DNA from 3 places in the Micrococcus luteus genome. Region 3 is predicted to be linked to each of the others. Evidence: riboswitches for the same ligand, from Rfam matches in the RefSeq annotation. Region 3 holds a riboswitch; each other region holds the start of a gene.
The links. Region 3 has a riboswitch for S-adenosylmethionine ahead of MF605_RS03070 (bifunctional o-acetylhomoserine/o-acetylserine sulfhydrylase). Riboswitches for the same ligand answer to the same signal wherever they lie in the genome.
Positions count from the first base shown of each region.

Region 1: linked by a shared signal. The riboswitch ahead of MF605_RS03350 (flavin reductase family protein) and the one ahead of MF605_RS03070 (bifunctional o-acetylhomoserine/o-acetylserine sulfhydrylase) in region 3 are both predicted to bind S-adenosylmethionine.
Region 2: linked by a shared signal. The riboswitch ahead of MF605_RS07330 (methionine ABC transporter ATP-binding protein) and the one ahead of MF605_RS03070 (bifunctional o-acetylhomoserine/o-acetylserine sulfhydrylase) in region 3 are both predicted to bind S-adenosylmethionine.

Region 1 is NZ_JAKRLB010000005.1:42,190-49,351, reverse strand. Features, by position in the region: gene MF605_RS03380 (MBL fold metallo-hydrolase) at 1-189, shown strand, start outside; gene MF605_RS03375 (universal stress protein) at 262-708, shown strand; gene MF605_RS03370 (mechanosensitive ion channel family protein) at 725-2,302, opposite strand; gene hisD (histidinol dehydrogenase) at 2,437-3,753, shown strand; gene MF605_RS03360 (Hsp15 family ribosome-associated heat shock protein) at 3,764-4,132, shown strand; gene MF605_RS03355 (hypothetical protein) at 4,180-4,794, opposite strand; SAM riboswitch class IV at 4,987-5,106, shown strand; gene MF605_RS03350 (flavin reductase family protein) at 5,180-5,704, shown strand; gene MF605_RS03345 (cold-shock protein) at 5,943-6,146, shown strand; gene MF605_RS03340 (MFS transporter) at 6,347-7,162, opposite strand, start outside.
Region 2 is NZ_JAKRLB010000013.1:34,181-41,342, reverse strand. Features, by position in the region: gene MF605_RS07340 (MetQ/NlpA family ABC transporter substrate-binding protein) at 1-585, opposite strand, end outside; gene MF605_RS07335 (methionine ABC transporter permease) at 639-1,319, opposite strand; gene MF605_RS07330 (methionine ABC transporter ATP-binding protein) at 1,316-2,356, opposite strand; SAM riboswitch class I at 2,416-2,513, opposite strand; gene nrdF (class 1b ribonucleoside-diphosphate reductase subunit beta) at 2,796-3,779, opposite strand; gene nrdE (class 1b ribonucleoside-diphosphate reductase subunit alpha) at 4,029-6,155, opposite strand; gene nrdI (class Ib ribonucleoside-diphosphate reductase assembly flavoprotein NrdI) at 6,203-6,670, opposite strand; gene nrdH (glutaredoxin-like protein NrdH) at 6,682-6,927, opposite strand.
Region 3 is NZ_JAKRLB010000004.1:126,617-133,778, reverse strand. Features, by position in the region: gene MF605_RS03085 (alpha/beta hydrolase) at 1-60, opposite strand, end outside; gene MF605_RS03080 (SGNH/GDSL hydrolase family protein) at 140-1,033, shown strand; gene metX (homoserine O-acetyltransferase MetX) at 1,109-2,239, opposite strand; gene MF605_RS03070 (bifunctional o-acetylhomoserine/o-acetylserine sulfhydrylase) at 2,236-3,603, opposite strand; SAM riboswitch class IV at 3,734-3,849, opposite strand; gene MF605_RS03065 (VOC family protein) at 4,027-4,662, shown strand; gene MF605_RS03060 (CPBP family intramembrane glutamic endopeptidase) at 4,681-5,568, opposite strand; gene MF605_RS03055 (phosphotransferase) at 5,709-6,785, shown strand; gene gatB (Asp-tRNA(Asn)/Glu-tRNA(Gln) amidotransferase subunit GatB) at 6,801-7,162, opposite strand, start outside.

The DNA.
Region 1 (7,162 bases), on a different contig from region 3:
TACCGGCACCACCGCGAGGGCCGCCTGGAGCAGATCCGCGCCGCCCTGGCCGCGCTGCCCGAGACCGAGGCGGCGACGATCACGCCCGAGGACCTGGCCCCGCGCATCTACCCCGGCCTCACCGGCACCGTGGCCCGCGTGGCCGTCCAGACGGTGGCCGCGCACCTGCGCCACCTGCGCGAGGACTGAGCCCCTCCGCCGCGGGCCCGGCCCGCACTACGCTGACCTCAGACCCGTCCCTCGACCCCGCGGAGGCACCCCATGACCATCCTCGTCGGCTACGCCCCCTCGAAGGCCGCGGACGCCGCTCTGGACACCGCCCTGGACATCGCCCGCTCCACCGGCGAGCACGTGGTGGTGGTCAATGCGGGCCCCGGCGGCGAGCACCGCACCAAGTCCCTCGTCACGGAGGAGCAGCAGCGCGGCGTGCAGGCCCGGTTGGACGCCTCCGGCGTGACGGCCGAGTTCCGCCAGTACGCGCGCGGCCGGTCCACGGTGGAGGAGATGAAGGACGTGGCCGCGGAGCTGGACCCGTCCATCGTGGTCATCGGCGTGCGCCGCCGCGGCGGCTTCGGCCGGTTCGTCATGGGATCGGTCTCGGACGAGCTGCTGCAGGAGATCGATCAGCCCGTGCTGTGCGTGAAGGAGTACCGGCAGTACGGGGACCACACGCCCGTCGATCCCGGGGACCCGACGCGCGAGCGCTGAGCGCTCCCGCCGGGCCTCAGTCCTCGTCGTCCTGACGGCGGCGCGTGACGGCGTCGTCGAGGAGGCCGTCCACGTGGGAGCCGGCGCCGCTGCGCCGCCCGGCCTCGTCCGCCGCCGCGGCCTCCGCCGCCTGCTTGGCCTGCTGGGCGCGCCGCTCGGCGAACGCCTCCTCGCCCGGGCCGGCGAGTTCGCGGTTGCGCTGCACCGCCGTCATCGAGCCGGTGTACAGGCCGGAGTGGTCGCCCACGCGGGTCAGCGGTGTGGTGAGGGTGTCCGGGCGCGGATCGGCGCCGTCGACGCGCGGCAGCGGCGCGGTGCGCGGACGCGGCTCGCGGGTCGCCACCCCGGAGCCGTCCGGGCCCGGCTCGCCCGTCGGGTCGCCACTGCGGGCCCCCGCGTCGGAGCCCTCGGAGGCGGGGGCCGCGTCGTCGTGGGCGGGGTGCCGGTCCACGATGCGCTGCACCACGATGCCCTCGGGGTGCTCGTGACGCAGGAAGGCCACGAGGTCCTCGCGCACGAGGCAGCGCAGGTCCCAGAGGTCGCCGGAGTTGCGGGCGGAGACCACGGCGCGGATGCGCACGACGCCGCCGGTCGCGTCGGTCACCTGCAGCGCGTGCTCGCGCCCGTCCCACAGGTCCGTGGACTCGAGCAGCTGGGTGAGTCGTGCGCGCAGCGCGTCCATGGGCACGCGCCAGTCCACGTCCAGCTCCACGACGCCGGAGACCTCGGCGCCCACCCGCGTCCAGTTCTCGAACGGCTGGGTGGTGAAGTGCGAGGACGGGTAGACCATGCGGCGGCCGTCCCAGAGCTTGAGCACCACGTTGGACAGGGTGATCTCCTCGACGGTGCCGAACACGCCCTCCATGTCCACCACGTCGCCCACCCGGATCGCGTCCGTGAAGGCGAGCTGGAATCCGGCGAACACGTTGGTCAGCGTGGACTGCACGGCCAGGCCGGCGATCACCGAGATCACACCGGCGGAGGCGAGCAGGCCGGCCCCGAGCGAGCGCACCTCGGGCACCCCCAGCAGGACCACGGCGACGGCCACCACCACGATCACCGCGTTGAGGATGCGCCGGATCAGGATGGTCTGCGTGCGGATGCGTCGCTCGCGGCGGTGCTCGACGCCGGTCTCCTGGTAGCGGCCGAGGATCCCCTCCTCGATCACGCCGACCAGGCGCCACCCAGCCCACGCGCCCGCCGCGGCCACGGCGATGAGCATCAGGAACGACGCCGGCCGGTACCAGGTCTGCTCCTCGGCCATGACCCCGAGCCAGATCCGGGAGGCCAGCAGGCCGGCGGCGACGGCGGCCGGCAGGCTCAGCCGCGCGGCGCCGTGCTGGAACGCGGGGCGGCGCACGAGCACGACGCGTGCCACCTGCAGGGCCAGGTACACGACCGCCGCGCCGATCGCGAACGCCATCAGCACGGTCAGCAGCGTCCCCCATTCCACGCCGAAGGCCCGGGTGGTGGCGGCCGCCCCGTCCTGGATGTCCCCCTCCACCCCGGACGGCACGGTCTCGCCCGCCAGGAGGCGGTCCAGGGCGGCCAGCAGGGGCGGGGTCGCGAGGGCGGGCAGCGCGGGGAAGACCATGACGACAGTCTGACACCCACCCCCGGACGCACCCCGGAGAAGAGCACAATGGAGCCTGACCGTCCGCGCGGTCCGGGCCCGGCCGTCGTCGCGCCCCGTCCCGCCGGCCCGCCGCCGCCCCTCTGGAGGAATCCGTGCTCTCCGTCACCGACCTGCGCCCACTCGACACCGCCACCGCGGACCTGTCCCGCATCATCCCGCGGGCGAACGTGGACGTGTCCTCCGTGGTGCCGGTGGTCGCCCCGATCATCGAGCAGGTCCGCCACGGCGGCGAGCAGACCCTGCTGGACCTGGCCGAGCGGTTCGACGGTGTCCGTCCGCCGGCCCTGCGCGTGCCCGCGGAGGCGCTCGAGGCCGCCCTGGCCGGGCTCGACCCGCGGGTGCGCGCCGCCCTGGAGGAGTCGATCCGCCGGGCCCGGCTCGTGCACGACGCCCAGCACCCCCAGGACTCCACGGTCGAGCTCGGCGAGGGCGCCGTCGTGGAGAACCACTGGACCCCCGTGGGCCGCGTGGGCCTGTACGTGCCCGGCGGCCGCGCCGTGTACCCCTCCTCGGTGGTGATGAACGTGGTGCCCGCGCAGGCCGCCGGCGTGGGGAGCCTCGCGGTGACCTCGCCCCCGCAGCGGGACCACGGCGGCCTGCCCCACCCCACCGTGCTCGCCGCGTGCGCGCTGCTCGGCGTGGACGAGGTCTACGCGGCCGGCGGCGCCCAGGCCGTGGCCATGCTGGCGCACGGCGTCCAGGACGACGACGGCGGGTGGCTCTGCGCGCCCGTCGACCTGGTGACGGGGCCCGGCAACGTGTACGTGGCCGCCGCGAAGCGCGCCCTGCAGGGCGTGATCGGCGTGGACGCCGAGGCCGGGCCGAGCGAGATCGCCGTGATCGCGGACGGCACCGCCCGCGCCGACTGGGTGGCCGCGGACCTGATCAGCCAGTCCGAGCACGACCCGCTGGCCGCCTCCGTGCTCATCACGGACTCCGAGGACCTGCTCCGGGACGTGCTGGCGGCGATCGAGGCGCAGGTGCCCGGGGCGTTCCACGAGGACCAGATCCGCGAGGCCCTCACCGGCCCCCAGTCCGGCGTGCTGCTGGTGCGGGACATGGACCAGGCCGTGGAGGTCTCCGACCGCTACGCCACCGAGCACCTCGAGATCCAGACGCGCGACCCCGAGGCCCTCGTGGGGCGCATCCGCAACGCCGGCGCCGTGTTCGTGGGCCCGTACGCCCCCGTGCCGCTGGGCGACTACTCGGCCGGGTCCAACCATGTGCTCCCCACCTCGGGGACGGCCCGGCACTCCTCCGGTCTGAACACGGTGACGTTCCTGCGCCTGCAGCAGCGCATCCGCTACACGGAGACCGGGCTCGAGGAGGTCGCGGACGGGATCGGCGTGCTGGCCGAGGACGAGCGCCTGCCCGCGCACGGCGCCGCGATCCGCGCCCGCTTCGCGTGAGGGGGCGGGCGTGAGCGGCGTCCGCATCGACGCGTGGCTGTGGGCCGTGCGGCTGTACAAGACCCGGTCGGCGGCCACGGCGGCCGTGCGCGCAGGCCACGTGCGCATCGACGGCGAGCCCGTGAAGGCGGCGACGCCCGTCGTCGTCGGGAACCGGGTGCGGGTGCGCCAGGACGGACGTGAGCGGATCCTCGAGGTCACGGGGCTGATCGCCAAGCGGGTGGGTGCCCCCGTGGCCCGGCAGCAGTATGTGGACCACTCCCCGCCGCCCGTGCCGCGTGAGCTGCTCGCGGTGCCGTACCGCGAGCGCGGCGCGGGCCGGCCCACCAAGCGGGACCGCCGGCAGCTGGACGCGCTGCGCGGCCGCGACCGACGCTGAGCGCCTCCGTCCTCCCCGCGCCGTCATCCGCCGTCGTGATGGCGGCCTCATGCGGAGGGTGCGGTCAGCACCATCCGGAACGGCTTGTCGTTGTCCACCGTGGCGGTGAACGTCATCGGCCCCGCCTCATCCACGGGGGGAGTCGCCGCCGACCAGCCGCCGCACAGCGCCTCCGACCCGGCCATCCAGGTCTTCGTTCCCCCGCCACCCCGTGAGGTCAGGATCTCCGTCTCACCGGTGGCATCCGAAGGACACAGCACGATGACCCGAAGGACCGCACCCTGTTGGGCGTCCACGGTGATCTGCTGTGTGCCCGTCCCGACCGCCTCCTTCAGGACGGACTCCTTCTCCGGGTCGAGATAGTCCGCATCCGGATGCCGGCGCGTGTACTCGACCAACGTCATCCCGTCCTCCTCGAACAGCGCGGCGGGGAGTGCTTCTTCACCGGCGGGTGACGACGCGGACGAACCGGTGGCGGAGGCCGACCGGGTTGCCGAGGGGGCCGCTGACGTCACGGTGACGGAGAACGCCGCAGCGGTGGATGCCTTCGCGGTGGAGGAGACGCTGCCCGGGGAAGCGGAGCATCCCGAGATGGCGATACCGAGGAGAGCCGCGACGACCACGGCGGCCGACAATGCCGCACGCTTCTTCTCGATGTCCATCCGCATGATCCGATCCCTCTCAGAGAACCGATTGCGGGGCCGCGGGCTGCGGTCTCGAGCCCCCCTCTCGAGTGGCTTGATCCTGGCTGGCGATGCGCGGTGTGTCAAGCATCACATCGGGCAGCTCGGATGACGCCGCGCGACCGCCGCGCTTTGACCACCCCACGGACCCCTCCGTAGGCTGATCCCCAGAATCACGAGTTCCCGTCATTCACGGCCCTGGCCGGCGGGACGGCAACCCTCTCACGCAGTAGTGGGGTGCTCCAGGTGATGATTCGGCCCCTCGGACACCCCGACGGGCAAGTACCGCGCCTCCGCGGATCCGGGCGATCCGCGTTCCCGCCGTCTGCGGAGCCGCGCCAGTCATCGGAAGAGGACGCGCGCCATGACCCTGACCCACGAACCCCACACCGCCGCGTGGGACACCGACCTGTCCCTCGGCAACCTCCGCTCCGGCCTCTCGGCATTCCCCACCGGGGTCGTCGCGCTGGCGGGCCTCGCCGACGACGTCCCCGAGGTGATGGTGTCCTCGTCCTTCGGCGTGGGCATCTCCTGGGAGCCGGCCCTCGTGTCCTTCTCCGCACAGAACAGCTCCCGCACCTGGCCGCGCCTGCGCCGGGCCGGGGCGATCGGCGTCTCCCTGCTCGCGGCGGACCAGACGCCGCTGTGCCGTCAGCTGGCCTCCCGCGAGGGCGACCGCTTCGCCGGTCTGGACGTGCACCGCAGCCCGCACGACGCCCTGCTGATCGGGGGCTCCTCGCTCTGGCTCGAGACGCGGGTGCACGCCGAGGTCCCGGCGGGCGACCACACGGTGGTGCTGCTGGAGGTGACGGCCTTCGCGGATCACACGGACGCCGCTCCCCCGGCCGCCCTGCACCGCAATCTCTTCCACGGCCTGCGCGCGCTCTGAGCGAACTCCAGGTGAACAATCGGGCCCCTGGTTCCCGGTCGGCGAGATCCGTGCAATGATGGAGCCTGAAGTTGATCAAGCTGTATCCCGCCATCTTCACTGCTCGTCAGCCCGGCATCGCCGGCGTCGATGAGTGTTGGGCAAGCGGTTCAGTCTCGCCGCTTCACCCGCGTCCCACATCCGGGCCGCGGTCCAACACCGCCACCGCACCGCGGGGGCACATCGAAAGGACACCATCATGGCTGTCGGTACTGTCAAGTGGTTCAACGCTGAGAAGGGCTACGGCTTCATCGCCCCCGAGGACAACTCCGCGGACGTGTTCGTGCACTTCTCCGCCATCCAGGGCTCGGGCTTCAAGGAGCTCCAGGAGAACGACCGCGTCGAGTTCGAGACCCAGGACGGCCCCAAGGGCCTCCAGGCCGCCAACGTGACGAAGCTCTGATCTTCGCCTGACGCACGGCTTCCGACGCCCCCGGTCCGTATGGACCGGGGGCGTCGTCGTGTGTCAGGCGTCCACGCCCCGCCGCGCACTGCGCCGCACGCCCGTTCGACCGCGGCGCTGCGACATCACCGCAGGGCTGCACTGCGGTGATGTCGCTGAGGCGCGGTCCTCCGGGGTGGGCCTCGTCCTGGCCCTGCGCGTCAGGCCGCGCCCCGCCGGCCCACGTGGCGACGCAGCAGCAGCACCACGCCCAGGGCCAGCAGATACCCGAGCGCGACGACCGCGAAGCCGGCCCGGTAGTCGCCCGTGACGTCGCGCAGCACGCCCATCAGCAGTGGGCCCAGGGCGAAGCCGGCGTACATGCCCATCGAGTTCGCCCCGGTCGCACGGCCGAGCCGCTCGGCCGGCACCTCGCTCAGCAGGCCCGCGTTGACCACCACGTTGGCGCCCAGCACCGTCAGGCCGTGCACCGCGGCGCCCACCCACAGCAGGGCCGGCAGGTCCAGCAGGTCCGCGGCGAGGAACACCGCGACGCCGGCCACCGCACCCAGGCAGATCACGGCCAGCAGGGTGGTGGGCCGGTCTCCGGAGCTCATCCGCCGGCTCCACCCGATCCGGGAGAGCACCCCCACCACCCCGGACACGGCCGCCGCGGCGCCGCCGGCCACGAGCGTCATTCCCAGCGTCTCGACGGCGAACAGCGGCAGGTACGTGTTCGTGGCCTGCATGCCCAGGCCGGTGAGGAACGCGATCGCCGCGAAGAACCAGACCGTGGCCGGCAGGGGCGAGGTGTCCCGCCGTCGTCGTCCGCCGGCGGGGCCGGTGGCCGACGGCGGCGCCCCGGGCAGCGGCGGGGCGGCGACCAGGGCGAGCACCCAGAGCGCCCCGATGAGCACCGCGGCCCCCAGCGCGGCGCCCGTCCAGCCCAGGGCGAGGGACGCGGCCGGGAAGAACAGGCCGCCGACCAGCTGGGCCGCCTGCACCCCGGACTGCTTCACCCCGACCCACCCGATGCG
Region 2 (7,162 bases), on a different contig from region 3:
CTCGAACTGCAGGCCCTTCGGGTTCTGCTCGGGGGTGAGGGTCAGGGCGGCGGAGTCGTCCTGGATGTCCTGGAGCAGGCCGGCCTGCTCCAGCATCTTGAGGGCACGGGGCTGGTTGCCGGGGTCGTTCGTGATGGCCACGGTGGCGCCGTCCGGCACCTGGTCCACGGAGTCGAACTTCTGGGAGAACGCGGCGTAGGGCTCGATGTGCACGCCCTCGCCGTGCTCCATCTTCAGGCCGCGCTCCTCGACCTGCTTGTTGAAGAACGGCTCGTGCATGTAGTAGTTCGCGTCGATCTTGCCCTCGTTGAGCGCGGTGTTGGGCATCTGGTAGTCGTCGAACTCCTGGATCTCCAGATCGATGCCCGCCTCCTTCGCGAGGTTCTCGTCCACGAACTCGAGGATCTGGGCGTGCGGCACGGGGTTCGCACCCACCTTCACGACGACGGGATTCGCCGGGTCCGGGGTGGGGGCGGAGGAGGCCGCCGAGTCGGAGCCGCTGGCGCCGCAGGCGGAGAGGGCGAGGGCGAGAGCGGCGGTGCCGGCGCCGAGGGCGGTGCGGCGGGAGAGGGGTGACAGAGCCATGGGAGGGGCCTTTCGTATCGGAGGGGTGGAGAGATGAAGAAGAAGGTGAGAGGTCAGCGGTGGTCCATGCGGCGGATCAGCAGGTCGCCGATCCACTGGATGAGCTGCACCAGGACGACGATGACGACGATGGTCACGACCATCACCTCGGTCTGGAATCGCTGGTAGCCGTAGTTGTAGGCGAGGCGGCCGAGGCCGCCGCCGCCGATCAGGCCGGCCATGGCCGAGTAGCCCACGAGCGTCACCAGGGTGGTGGTCGTCGCCGCGATCAGGCCGGGCATGGCTTCCGGGAGGAGGACCTTGCGGATCACCTGGCCACGGGTGGAGCCCATGACCTGCGCGGCGTCCACGGTGCCCGAGGGGATCTCACGCAGCGCCGACTCCACAAGGCGCGCGAAGAACGGCGCGGTGCCGATGGTCAGGGAGATGGTCGCCGCGATGGGCCCGATCGCCGTGCCCACGAGCCACTTGGTCAGCGGGATGAGCGCCACCATGAGGATGGCGTACGGGATCGACCTCGTGATGTTGACGATCACGGCGGACAGCACCGTGTAGAGGGCGGGCATGGGATTCAATCCCCCCGGACGGGTCACATGCAGCACGATGCCCAGGAGGCCGCCGATCAGCACGGTGGCGACGCCGGAGATCGCCACCATCAGCAACGTCTCCACGACCGCCTCAGGCAGGGCCTCGGTGATCGCCGGGTTCGTGGTCAGCTTCTCGAGCCAGGTCATCGGGCTCCTCCGATCTCATCCGCGGTGACGTGGTCCTGGGCTGCCTGCCGAGCCGTGCGGACGCGAGCGGTCAGGCCTGCCTCCTGCAGGCGCGCCACCACGGCGTCGGCCGAGGCCTCCGTGGCGGACAGGCCCAGGAGCTGGTGGGAGAAGCGCTCCCCCGCGAGGTCCTCGACGGTGCCGGCCAGGATCTCGACGTCGCCGGCGCCCGCGTCGCGGACCAGCTGGGTGATGGGCAGGGAGGCGGCCCGGCCCCGGCCGAGCACCTCCACGAGGCGCTGGTCCCGAGCGGCATGGGGCGTGGGCAACGGCAGCAACGCGGCGGACAGCGGCGAGTCGAGGTCGGACGCCACGTCCCCGAGGTCGCCGGACTGGACGATCCGCCCGTCCTGCAGGAGGGACACCTCGTGGCACAGTCGCTTGACCACGTGCATCTCGTGGGTGATGACCAGGACGGTCAGGCCCAGGCGCCGGGAAAGGTCCTCGATCAGGGTCAGGACACCCTCCGTGCTCGCGGGGTCGAGGGCCGAGGTGGGCTCGTCGCAGAGCAGCACGTCGGGGTCCGACGCGAGCGCGCGAGCGATGCCCACCCGCTGCTTCTGACCGCCGGACAGCTGCGCCGGGTAGGACCCTTCGAAGCCCTCGAGACCCACCAGAGCGAGCAGCTCGTCTGCGCGCGCCCGACGCGCGGTGGCATCGGACCCGCCGGCGACCTCGAGCGGATAGGCCACGTTGTCGCGGGCGGTCCGGGAGGAGAACAGGTTGGCGTGCTGGAAGACCATGCCGATCCGGCGGCGGGAGTCCAGCAGGCCGGAGCGCGACTCCCGGGTCAGGTCCTTGCCCGCCACGGAGACCGTCCCGGAGGTCGGGGGCTCGAGCAGGGTCAGGCACCGCACGAGCGTGGACTTGCCCGCGCCGGACTGGCCGATGATCCCATGGATGCGGCCCGGGGCCACGGCGAGGTCGACGCCGCGCAGCGCACGGATCTCCTTCGCGCCCTGGCGGAAGGTCTTCTCGAGACCACGCACCTCGATCATGGGCGTGCCCATGGGATGCGCAGACGTGCTGAGAGCAGGGGTAGACGACATTCCCGTCCTTTCCATCGGTCCTGGCGTTAGCACCTGCGCCCGGTCGGTGGGGGTGTGGTTGCTGCGGCGTCGTCGAGCCAGATCTCTCGGCCGCTCAAGATGGTGAGGGGCGCCCCGGCGTCGTCACCGGTGCAGGGAAAAAGTCAACCACACCGGGGCGCCGTGGAAGGAACGACGTGACACAGGTCTCATTTCCCGACCTCTCGGAGGGCTGGACCCCGCCTCCGGCCCGCGTCATGTGTCGCCATATGACAAACCCCTGCCATCCAGTGGCCGGTGGCACCCCTCCCCACCACGACGCCGGCCCGCACCTTCACGGGAAGGTGCGGGCCGGCGTCGTGGTGGCCTGCGGACGGCGGGGCCCATCAAGGGCCTCAGGCGGACGGGATCAGAAGTCCCAGTCCTCGTCCTCGGTGTTCTCGGCCTTGCCGATCACGTAGGAGGAGCCGGAGCCGGAGAAGAAGTCGTGGTTCTCGTCCGAGTTCGGGGAGAGCGCGGAGAGGATGGCGGGGTTCACGTTCGTGGTCTCGGCCGGGAACATGGGCTCGTAGCCCAGGTTCATCAGCGCCTTGTTCGCGTTGTAGTGCAGGAACTTCTTCACGTCCTCGGCCAGGCCGAGGGCGTCGTAGAGGTCATGGGTGTACTCGACCTCGTTCTCGTACAGCTCGAACAGCAGCTCGAAGGTGAAGGCCTTGAGCTCCTCCCGCTTCTCCTCCGGCAGGGTCTCGATGCTCCGCTGGTACTTGTAGCCGATGTAGTACCCGTGCACGGCCTCGTCGCGGATGATCAGGCGGATCAGGTCGGCGGTGTTGGTGAGGCGGGCGTGCGCGGAGAGGTACATGGGCCAGTAGAAGCCCGAGTAGAAGAGGAAGGACTCGAGCAGGGTGGAGGCGATCTTCTTCTTGTACGGGTCCTGGCCGTCATAGCGCTCCACGATCAGGCCGGCCTTGGCCTGCAGGTTCCGGTTCTCACGGGACCAGCGGAACGCCTCGTCGATCTCCGGGGTGGAGGCCAGCGTGGAGAAGATCGAGGAGTACGACTTCGCGTGCACCGACTCCATGAACGCGATGTTCGTGAGGACGGCCTCCTCGTGCGGGGTCATGGCGTCCGGGATGAGGGAGACGGCGCCCACGGTGCCCTGGATCGTGTCCAGCAGCGTCAGGCCCGTGAACACGCGCATGGAGAGCAGTCGCTCCTCGTCCGTGAGGTGGGACCAGGACTGGACGTCGTTGGACAGCGGCACCTTCTCCGGCAGCCAGAAGTTGTTGACGAGGCGGTTCCACACCTCCACGTCCTTCTCGTCCTGAATGCGGTTCCAGTTGATCGCCTCGACGAGGTGGGACTGCTGGGTCTCGGTCACGGCAGGGCACATCCTTCAGAAGAATTCGTTGAGAATCCGCGGATTCCGGGGGCTCTCGGGAGCACGGTCATCGGGGCGCGGGTCCGGGACAGTCTAGGCCCGCAGGGGCAGCGGCAGCCACTCGGGCGGGTCCGGGCTCGCGACGTCGTGGGCCCGCCCCGCCCGGCCAGGCGCGCCGCCCCGCTTCGAGGCGGGAAATCGAGCGCACCTGCGCTCAGAAGCGCGGAATACGCCGGATTTCCCGCCTCGAAGGGCTGGCTGTCAGAGCATGCAGCTGACGCAGCCCTCGACCTCGGTGCCCTCCAGCGCGAGCTGGCGCAGGCGGATGTAGTAGATCGTCTTGATGCCCTTCGTCCACGCGTAGATCTGCGCGCGGTTCAGGTCACGGGTGGTGGCCGTGTCCTTGAAGAACAGCGTCAGGGACAGACCCTGGTCCACGTGCTGCGTCGCCGCGGCGTACGTGTCGATGATCTTCTCGTAGCCGATCTCGTACGCGTCCTCGTAGTACTCGAGGTTCTCGTTGGTGAGGTACGGCGCCGGGTAGTAGACGCGGCCGAGCTTGCCCTCCTTGCGGATCTCGATCTTCGAGGCCACCGGGTGGATCGAGGAGGTCGAGTTGTTGATGTAGGAGATCGAGCCCGTCGGCGGGACGGCCTGCAGGTTGCGGTTGAAGATGCCGTGCTCCATGACGGAGGCCTTCAGCTCACGCCAGTCGTCCTGCGTGGGGAGGGCGATGCCGGCCTCGGCGAACAGCTCGGCGACGCGCTCGGTGGCGGGCGCCCACTCCTGATCCGTGTACTTGTCGAAGAACTCTCCGGAGGCGTACTTCGAGTCCTCGAACCCGCCGAACCGCTGGCCGGTCTCGATGGCGATCCGGTTCGAGGCCCGCAGCGCGTGGAACAGCACCGCGTAGAAGTACATGTTCGTGAAGTCGATGCCCTCCTCCGAGCCGTAGTGGACGCGCTCGCGCGCCAGGTAGCCGTGGAGGTTCATCTGCCCCAGGCCGATGGCGTGGGAGGCGGCGTTGCCCTTGGCGATGGACGGCACCGACTGGATGTCGGACATGACCGACACGGCCGTCAGCGCACGGATCGCGGTCTCCACGGACCGGCCGAAGTCCGGCGAGTCCATGGTCTTGGCGATGTTCATCGAGCCGAGGTTGCAGGAGATGTCCTGGCCCACGTGGGCGTAGCTCAGGTCCTCGTTGTACTCGGAGGCCTCGGAGACCTGCAGGATCTCGGAGCACAGGTTGGACATGGTGATGCGGCCCTTGATCGGGTTCGCGGCGTTCACGGTGTCCTCGAACACGACGTACGGGTAGCCGGACTCGAACTGGATCTCGGCGATGGTCTGGAAGAACTCGCGCGCGTTGATCTTGGTCTTCTTGATCCGCGCGTCGTCGACCATCTCGTAGTACTTCTCGGTCACGGAGATCTCGGAGAACGGCACCCCGTAGACGCGCTCGACGTCGTACGGCGAGAACAGGTACATGTCCTCGTTCTTCTTCGCCAGCTGGAACGTGATGTCCGGGATCACGACGCCGAGGGAGAGGGTCTTGATGCGGATCTTCTCGTCCGCGTTCTCGCGCTTGGTGTCGAGGAAGCGGTGGATGTCCGGGTGGTGCGCGTTGAGGTACACCGCGCCGGCGCCCTGGCGCGCGCCGAGCTGGTTGGCATAGGAGAAGGAGTCCTCGAGGAGCTTCATCACGGGGATGACGCCGGAGGACTGGTTCTCGATCTGCTTGATGGGCGCGCCGTGCTCGCGGATGTTGGTCAGCGAGAGGGCCACCCCGCCGCCGCGCTTGGACAGCTGCAGGGCGGAGTTGATGCCGCGGGCGATCGACTCCATGTTGTCCTCGATGCGCAGCAGGAAGCAGGAGACGAGCTCGCCGCGCTGCTTCTTGCCCGAGTTGAGGAACGTGGGGGTGGCCGGCTGGAAGCGGCCGGCGATCATCTCGTCCACCAGATGGGTGGCCAGCTCCTGGTCGCCCCGGGCCAGGTGGAGGGCGACGACGGCGACGCGGTCCTCGTAGCGCTCGAGGTAGCGCTTGCCGTCGAAGGTCTTCAGGGCGTACGAGGTGTAGAACTTGAACGCGCCGAGGAAGGTCGGGAAGCGGAACTTGGCCTTGTAGGCACGGTCGAACAGGCCTCGGATGAACTCGAACGGGTACTGCTCGAACGTCTCGGTCTCGTAGTAGTCGTTCTTCTGCAGGTAGTCGAGCTTCTCCTCCAGGTCGTGGAAGAACACCGTGTTGGTGTTGACGTGCTGCAGGAAGTACTGGCGCGCGGCCGCGTGGTCGGCCTCGAACTGGATGCGACCGTCGGCGCCGTAGAGGTTCAGCATGGCGTTGAGCTCGTGGTAGCCGAGGTTCTGCCACTCGGCGGGCATGTTCTTCGCCTGGCGGATGAGGTCCGCCTCGGTGGGTGCGGTGGTGGTCATGTCCACAGTCCTTCCAGGCCGCCGCGGACGCGTTCGACGTCGTCGGGCGTGCCCATCAGCTCGAATTTGTACATGAGGGGCACCTGGCACTTGCGGGAGATGATGTAGCCGGCCAGGCAGTAGCCCTCATGGAAGTTGGTGTTCCCGGACGCGATCACACCCCGAATCCAGTGACGGTTCTCCGGGACGTTGAGGAACTTGATCACCTGCTTCGGGACCGCGCCCGGCCCGCTGCCCCCGCCGTAGGTGGGGGTCATCAGGACGTACGGGGCGGTGGCCCCGAGGGTGGGCTCCCGGGTGATCAACGGCAGTCGAGCCACCCGGTCCTCGGGCAGCTCGAGCTTCTCGACGAAGCGGTGCGTGTAGTTGGAGGCGGAGGAGAAGTAGATCAGTCCCGCGTCGGTGGGGACGAGCCCCTGCGCCTCGGCCGAGCGGATGTGGCTCGGGTCCGCGGCGACGGTCATGTCGACTCCGGTCAGGCCACCGATGCCGCGGCGGACTCGGCGAGCTCGGCGATCTTGTCCGGGCGGAAGCCGGACCAGGAGTCGGTCTCGGTGACGACGACGGGGGCCTGCATGAAGCCGAGGGCACGGACGCGCTCGAGGGCGGCGGGGTCCTGGGACATGTCCACGACCTCGTAGGCGATGCCCTTCTTGTCCAGTGCACGGTAGGTGGCGTTGCACTGCACGCAGGCCGGCTTGGTGTACACGGTGACGGTCATGGCGATCCCTGTTCCTTCGTGGTCTCTGGTGGTCTGCGGGTGTCGGCGCGGCGCCCGCGAGGTGAATCACGGGGCGTGCCGAACATCTGCGTCGATACTACATCTAGTGATCACAGCCGGGAACCATCCCTACATGTAGTAGTCACACCGCTGTAGTTACGTATCCCCACCCTCTGGCCATCCTGTCCACACCCTGCTGTGCGAGACGATCCGCGCGGACATGCGGGACACGCCG
Region 3 (7,162 bases):
GCCCTCGGGGCGGGACCAGCGGACGACGGGCTCGACGGCGGGGGTGGGGTTCGCGTTCACGCCCGCCAGCCTAGCGAGCGGCGCGGTCACCCCACCCGGAGGTTGACCCCTCCCGCGCGACGCGGGCAGAATCCTACCCGTGGGCAACCCATCCTCCTCCCAGCCTCCGCACGCCTCCGACGCGACCCCGGTCGACGACCCCGCCGCCCATCCGTGGCGCCGCTACGTCGCCATCGGGGACTCGTTCTCCGAGGGCATCGGCGACCCCGACCCGGACCGCCCCGGCTACCACCGCGGCTGGGCCGACCGCCTGGCCGAGGAGCTCTCCCGCCTGACCCCGCCCAGTGAGGACCTGGCCTACGCCAACCTGGCGGTCCGCGGGAAGCTGCTGGACCAGATCGCCGAGGACCAGGTGGAGCCGGCGCTCGCCCTGCGGCCGGACCTCATCAGCGTCTGCGCGGGCGGCAACGACATCCTGCGCGGCGCGGACCCGGACGAGATCGCGGTCCGGCTGGACGCCGTCGTCGAACGCCTGGCCTCCGACGGCGCCACCGTGCTGCTGTTCAACGCGACCGACGTGAAGGGCACGCCCGTCATCGGCCGCATCCGCGGCACCGTGGCGATCTACAACGAGAACGTGCGCACCATCGCGCTGCGGCACGACGCGCTGGTGCCGGACATGTGGTCACTCAAGGACCTCGCCCGGCGGGAGATGTGGGCCGAGGACCGCCTGCACTTCTCCGCGCTCGGCCACCACACGATCGCCGCGATGGTGCTGGACACCCTCGGCGTGGAGCACGGCCTCGAGCACCTGCGCCTGTCCCCGCCGGCGCCACGCACCTGGCGCGAGGCCCGCGCGTCGGACGCCGCGTGGGTGCGCACGCACCTGGCGCCGTGGATGGTCCGCCGCATCCGCGGCGTCTCCTCCGGCGACGGCGTCACGGCCAAGCGCCCCGTCCCCGAGCCGCTCTTCGGCGCGCCGATGCCGCAGGGCTCGGACCACACCGAGCCGCTGGACGTCGTCGAGCCCTGAGCCCGGCCGGCGGGGGCCGGGGTCCGTTTCCCGAACGACAGTGCCGCGACACGCCGCCGTTTCTCGAACGAAAGCTCAGAGGGCGAGGGTGCGCTTCAGCGTGTCGGCCACCTGGCCGTATTCGGTGAGGAACCCGTCGTGGCCGATGGGCGAGGCGATCGTGTGCACCGGCGGCCGCGCGGGCAGCGCCGCCGCGAGCGCCTCGGACTCGGCCGGCAGGTAGAGCCGGTCCGAGTCGACGGCGGCCACGAACGCCCGGCCCCGGTAGTCCGCGAGCGCCGCCGCCACGCCGCCGCGCCCGCGCCCGACATCGTGGCCCATGAGGGCCTCGGTGACCACGAGGTAGGAGTTCGCGTCGAACCGGTCGGCGAGCTTGGCCGCCTGGTGGTCCAGGTAGGACTCCACGGCGTAGCGCCCGCGCCCGCCCGGCACCCCGACGACGGCGCCGAACGGGTCCTCGACGCCCTGCGGTTCCCGGCCGAACCGCTGGCCGAGCTCGCCCGCCGTGCGGTAGGTGGTGTGGGCGATGCGCCGGGCGATGCCCAGGCCGGCCACGGGGCCGGGGCCGGGGTAGTAGTCGCCGCCCTGGAAGTCCGGGTCGAGGCGGATGGCCGCGGTCTGCGCCTGGCCCCACGCGATCTGGTCGGCGGAGGAGGCCGCGGTGGCGGCCAGCACACCCACCCCGGCGACGCGCGCGGGGTGGGTCGCGGCCCACTCGAGGGCGCGGGCCCCGCCCATCGATCCGCCGATCACGGCACGCCAGGCGCCGATCCCGAGGTGGTCGGCCAGGCGCCGCTCGGCCTCGACCGCGTCCCGCAGCGTGAGGAACGGGAACCGGGAGCCCCAGGGCCGCCCGTCGGGCGCGGGCGTCGAGGGCCCGGTGGAGCCGTGGCAGCCGCCGATCATGGCGGGGGCGACCACGAACCACCGGTCCGTGTCCACGGCGCGGCCCGGGCCGACGAGGGCGTCCCACCAGCCCGGCGTCGGGTCCTCCTCGTGCGCGGCCACGTGCGCGTCGCCGGTGAGGGCGTGCAGCACGAGCACGGCGTTGGCGCCGTCGGCGGCGAGGGTGCCCCAGGTCTCGTAGGCCAGCTCGACGTCGGGCAGCAGCCCGCCGGTCTCGGTGCGCAGCTCGCCGACCCGCAGACGGTGGCGGCCGCCGCGGGGCAGCGCGGTGCGCGACGGACGCGTGGCGACGGCGGTCATGCCCGCTCCCCCGCGTCGTCGTCGCCGCGGCGGGCGGCGGCCGCGAAGCCGCGCTCGAGGTCGGCGAGGATGTCCTCGATGTCCTCCACGCCGAGCGAGAGCCGCACCAGGCCGGGGGTGACGCCGGCGGCGCGCTGCTCGTCGTCGGTGAGCTGGGAGTGGGTGGTGGAGGCCGGGTGCACCACGAGCGAGCGGACGTCGCCGATGTTGGCCACGTGGTGGTGCAGGGTGAGCCCGTCCACGAACGCGGCCCCGGCCTCGCGGCCGCCCGCGATCTCGAAGGAGACGAACGCGCCCGCGCCCTTCGGCAGGTAGCGCTGGGCGCGCTCGTGCCACGGGCTGGACTCCAGGCCGGCGTAGACCACGTGCTCGACGTCGTCGCGGCCCTCCAGCCAGCGCGCCACCGCGGCCGCGTTGGCCACCTGCCGCTCCATGCGCAGGGACAGGGTCTCCAGGCCGAGGTTCACCAGGAACGCGTTGAACGGGGAGATGGCCGAGCCGTAGTCGCGCAGCAGTTGCACGCGCGCCTTGAGGATGAAGGCCAGGTTGGCGCCGAGCGGCGAGCCCACCCCGAGGTCCCGCGCGTAGACGAGGCCGTGGTACGACTCGTCCGGCTCGTTGAAGCCGGGGTACCGCTCGGCGTGCTGCGCGTAGTCGAACGTGCCGGCGTCGACGATCACGCCCGCGATGGCCGCGGCGTGCCCGCCGAGGTACTTCGTGGCGGAGTGGGTGACGACGTCGGCGCCGTGCTCGATCGGCCGCAGCAGGTACGGGGTGGCCAGCGTGTTGTCCACGATCAGCGGCACGCCGGCCTCGTGGGCGGCGTCGGCGACGGCGCGCACGTCCAGGACGTCCCCGCGCGGGTTGCCGAGGGTCTCGCCGAAGAACGCCGTGGTGTTCGGCCGGACGGCGGCGCGCCAGGACTCGAGGTCGTCCGGGTCGGTCACGAACGTCGTCTCGACGCCGACCTTGGCGAGGGTGTGCTTGAACAGGTTCTGCGTGCCGCCGTAGAGGCTGGCCGAGGCGACCACGTGGTCGCCGGCGCCGGCGAGGTTGAGGATCGCGAACGTCGTCGCCGCCTGGCCGGAGGCCAGCAGCAGCGCGCCCACACCGCCCTCGAGCGCGGCGATCTTCTCCTCCACCGGGCCCTGCGTCGGGTTGCCGATGCGGGTGTAGAGCGGGTCGAGGTCCTTGAGCGCGAACCGGTCCGCGGCCACCTGGGCGGACGGGAAGTCGTACGAGGTGGTCTGGAAGATCGGCAGGGCGGTCGCACCGAAGGCGTGCTGGCCGACGGCGACGCCCGCGTGGACCTGCGCGGTGGAGAAGCCCCAGGCGTCGGGGGTCTGGGTGGTCTGGTCGGTCATGGCGGACCCTCCTGAGGGGTTCAGGGGCCGGACCCGGCCGCCCCGCCCGCCGGCCGACGTGCCGATCCGGGAACCGGCGTCGTCGAGGTGCCGGAGATGACCCGGCGCCGTCGAGAGGGGCCGTGGGATCGGCCCGCGCTTGCCGGCGTCCGTTGTGGGGCCGGCCTGGTCGTCACCCGGGGCACCCCACCGCGGAAGGAGGGTTGCCGGTCAGCATGCCGGGGCCTGTTGCTGACTCTCGTGACCGTGCCTCCGAGTGTAGCCCGCCGCCCCGCCACGATTTCGTCACGCGTGTCACCCGCGGATACGCTCTCCGCACGGGGCGCCCGACCCGTCAAGGGCTCGACGCCCCGCGACTCGCACCAGGTCAACCCCCGGGGCAGCCCGGGAACGGAGAGGAACAGCGCAGTGCACACCTGTCGCATGGACCACGTGTCCTACGCCGCCGGCCCCGAGGGCCTGGACGCCACGGTCGCCCGCATCGCCGAGACGCTGGGCATCGAGCGGATCAAGGGCGGTGTCCACCCCCGCTTCGGCACGCAGAACGCCCTGTTCCCCATGGCGGGCAGGCAGTATCTGGAGGTCGTCGAGGCTCTGGACCACCCGGCCTCCCTCAGCGCGCCGTTCGGCCAGCTCGTGCGCGCCCGCACCGAGCAGGGCGGCGGCTGGATGAGCTGGGCGGTGGCCACCACGGACATCGGCCGGTTCGAGCGCCGCCTCGGCCGTGAGGCCGTCCCCGGCAACCGTCGCTTCCCGGACGGCCGGGAGCTGTCCTGGCGGCAGATCGGCGTCAAGGGAACCCTCGCGGACCCGCAGCTGCCGTTCATCCTGCGCTGGGCCGACGGTCAGGAGGACATGCACCCCTCGCAGGCGGCCGAGCCGCAGGCCACCATCGAGCGCCTGAACATCGCCGGCTCCCCCGAGCGCCTCGCCGAGTGGCTCGGCGACGACGAGGACGGCCAGGTCCAGGACGTGAACATCGAGTACGTCGCGCCCTCCGGCACCCCGGGCATCGTCTCGGTCACCTTCCGCACCCCGAAGGGCGAGGTCACGCTCTGAGCGCGGAGGCGGGGCCGCTCAGCCGAGCAGCCCCGCCCGCGCCAGCAGCGGGTAGCCGACGAACCCGACGGCGTCCAGCAGCGCGTGCGCGATGACCAGCGGCATCACCCGGCGCACCCGCAGGAACACGAGCGCGAACACCACGCCCATCAGGGCGTTGCCCACGCCCGGCCCGATCCCCTGGTACAGGTGGTACGCCCCGCGCAGCAGCGCGAGGGCGAGCACCACGACGGCCGCGCGGGTCGGCAGGTACAGCCCCTCGGCGCTCACCCACGACGACGGCACGGCCGGCGCCGGATCGTGCGCCAGGCCCGCGGCGCGCAGCCGCTGCAGATACCCGAGCCGGTCGACGAGCCAGGCGCCCACGATGACCTCCTCCAGCAGTCCGTGCCGCAGCGCGGAGAGCAGCAGGACCGGCACCTGGTACCAGCTCTCCCCGAGCGCCGAGCCGACGATCGCCGTCGTGAGGCCCAGGGCCCGGCCGGCGGCGTAGACGCCGAGCGTGCCCAACCCGATGGCCGCGAACAGGCCCAGGCCCCAGGCCAAGTCGCGGCCGGGGCGGCGCAGGTCGAGGCCGAGCACCCGGAACGGGTCCCGGCCGCGCAGGTGCATCAGGTGCAGCACGAGGGCCACCGGCACGAGCGCGAATCCGATGCCGAGCAGCTGATAGGTCAGGTCGAAGGCCCAGCGGTCGGCCAGGGCCGGGTTGAGGACGGTGGTCTGCTCGCCGAGCGGGGCCTGGGTGGCCTTGTCGATGAGCTGGACGATCGCGTAGACCGCCGACTTCCCCAGGGAGAGGCCGAGGACGATCGCGATCTCCCACCGCACCGTGCGCGCCGAGGGGGCGGGCAGCGCGGGGGCGGGTCGGACGGCCGGGGTGCGGGACGTGCGCGGGGTGGCGGGCATGCCCTCCAGTATCGGCCCGCCCCTCTCCCCCCGGGCGCTTTCGAACGTGAGGTGGGGCCTTTCTCCCGTTCGAAAGTCCCCATTCCCCCGATGTCACGTTCGAAAGTCCGGGAGGGCGGAGGGAGGGTTAGCGTGGTCGTGTGGTCTCCCCGCCTGCCCCCAGCGAGCTCGAGCTGGTCCACCGCGCCCTGCAGCACCTCCGCCCCGGCCTCGACCCCGCCCTCGCCCGCCGGCTCCGCACAGCCGACTGGGCCGCGGCGTCCGTGGAGGAGGGCGGGCAGTTCCACCGCGTGCTGGTGCTCGAGGACGTCGGCGTCCTCCGGATGACGCGGGCCCACGAGGTCGGCGCCGCCCCCGCCGCGCGGTGGGCGCCCGAGCGGGACCCCGCAGCGCACCTGCCCCGGCGCCTGGCCCTCCTCGACGGGCTCGCCGCGGCCCTGGCCGAGCGCGACGTGCCGTGGACCGTGCCGGTCGCCCTCTCGGACCCCGTCCCCGCGGGCCCGGGCGCCGCGGTGCTGCAGCGCTTCCTCCCGGGCGGGCCGCACCCGCCGCACGAGGGCGATCCGGCCGTGCTGCGCGGCGTCCTCGACGACCTCGCCGCCGTGGACGTCACCGACCCGCGGATCGCCCCGCACCTCGGCCGCCCGTTCGCCTTCCGCGGGCCGTGGACGCCGGAGCGCGCCCGGCACGTCGCGGCGCTGCCGGGGACGGTCGCCGCGCGCCTGGGCACGTGGAAGGGGCACGACGTCGACGCGCGGCTGGGCGCCGAGGCGTGGCCGGACGCGGTGGCCGCCCTCGCGGACGCCGTGACGACCTGGACCGCCGCGCCGCCCGTGCCGCCGTCGCTCGTGCACGGCGACCTGGCCGGGCACAACATGCGCTGGCGCGCCGTGCCCGAGGACGAGGACCCGCGCGCCCCGCTGCGCTGGGCGCTGGCCGGGGTGCTGGACTGGGACCTCGCGTGCGCGTGGGACCCCGCCGTCAACGTCGCCTACCTCGCGCTGTGGCACGGCGAGGAGAAGGTCCCCGACCTGGCCCGGGACGCGGCCGAGGCCCGCCGGGCGCGCGTGTGGCTCGGGGCGATGGCCCTGGAGACGCTCGACGACGCGGCGGCCCGGGACGTGATCGTCGGCGGGTTGGCCGCAGGGTCCTGGCGGCGCCTGCTGCGCAAGACCCTGCCCCGCGTGGCGCGGGCCCTCACCGCCCTGGACGGCTGAGGGCCCGCGCGGTCGTCAGGACACGCCCAGGCGCTCCAGGACGATCTCGCGGACGCGGCCGGCGTCGGCCTGCCCGCGGGTGGCCTTCATGACCGGGCCGATGAGGGCGCCGACGGCGGCCATCTTGCCGCCCTTGATCTTCTCGGCCACGTCCGGGTTGGCGGCGATCGCGGCGTCGACGGCCTCGGTGAGCGCGCCGTCGTCGGACACCACGGCCAGGCCCTTCGCCTCGACGATCTGCTTCGGCGTGCCCTCGCCCTCGGCGACGAGACCGAGGACCTGCTTGGCGATCTTGTCGTTGATCGTCTTCGCGGCGATCAGCTCCTCGACCTCCACCACGTGCGCCGGGGTGATCCCCAGCTCGGCGACGGCGACCT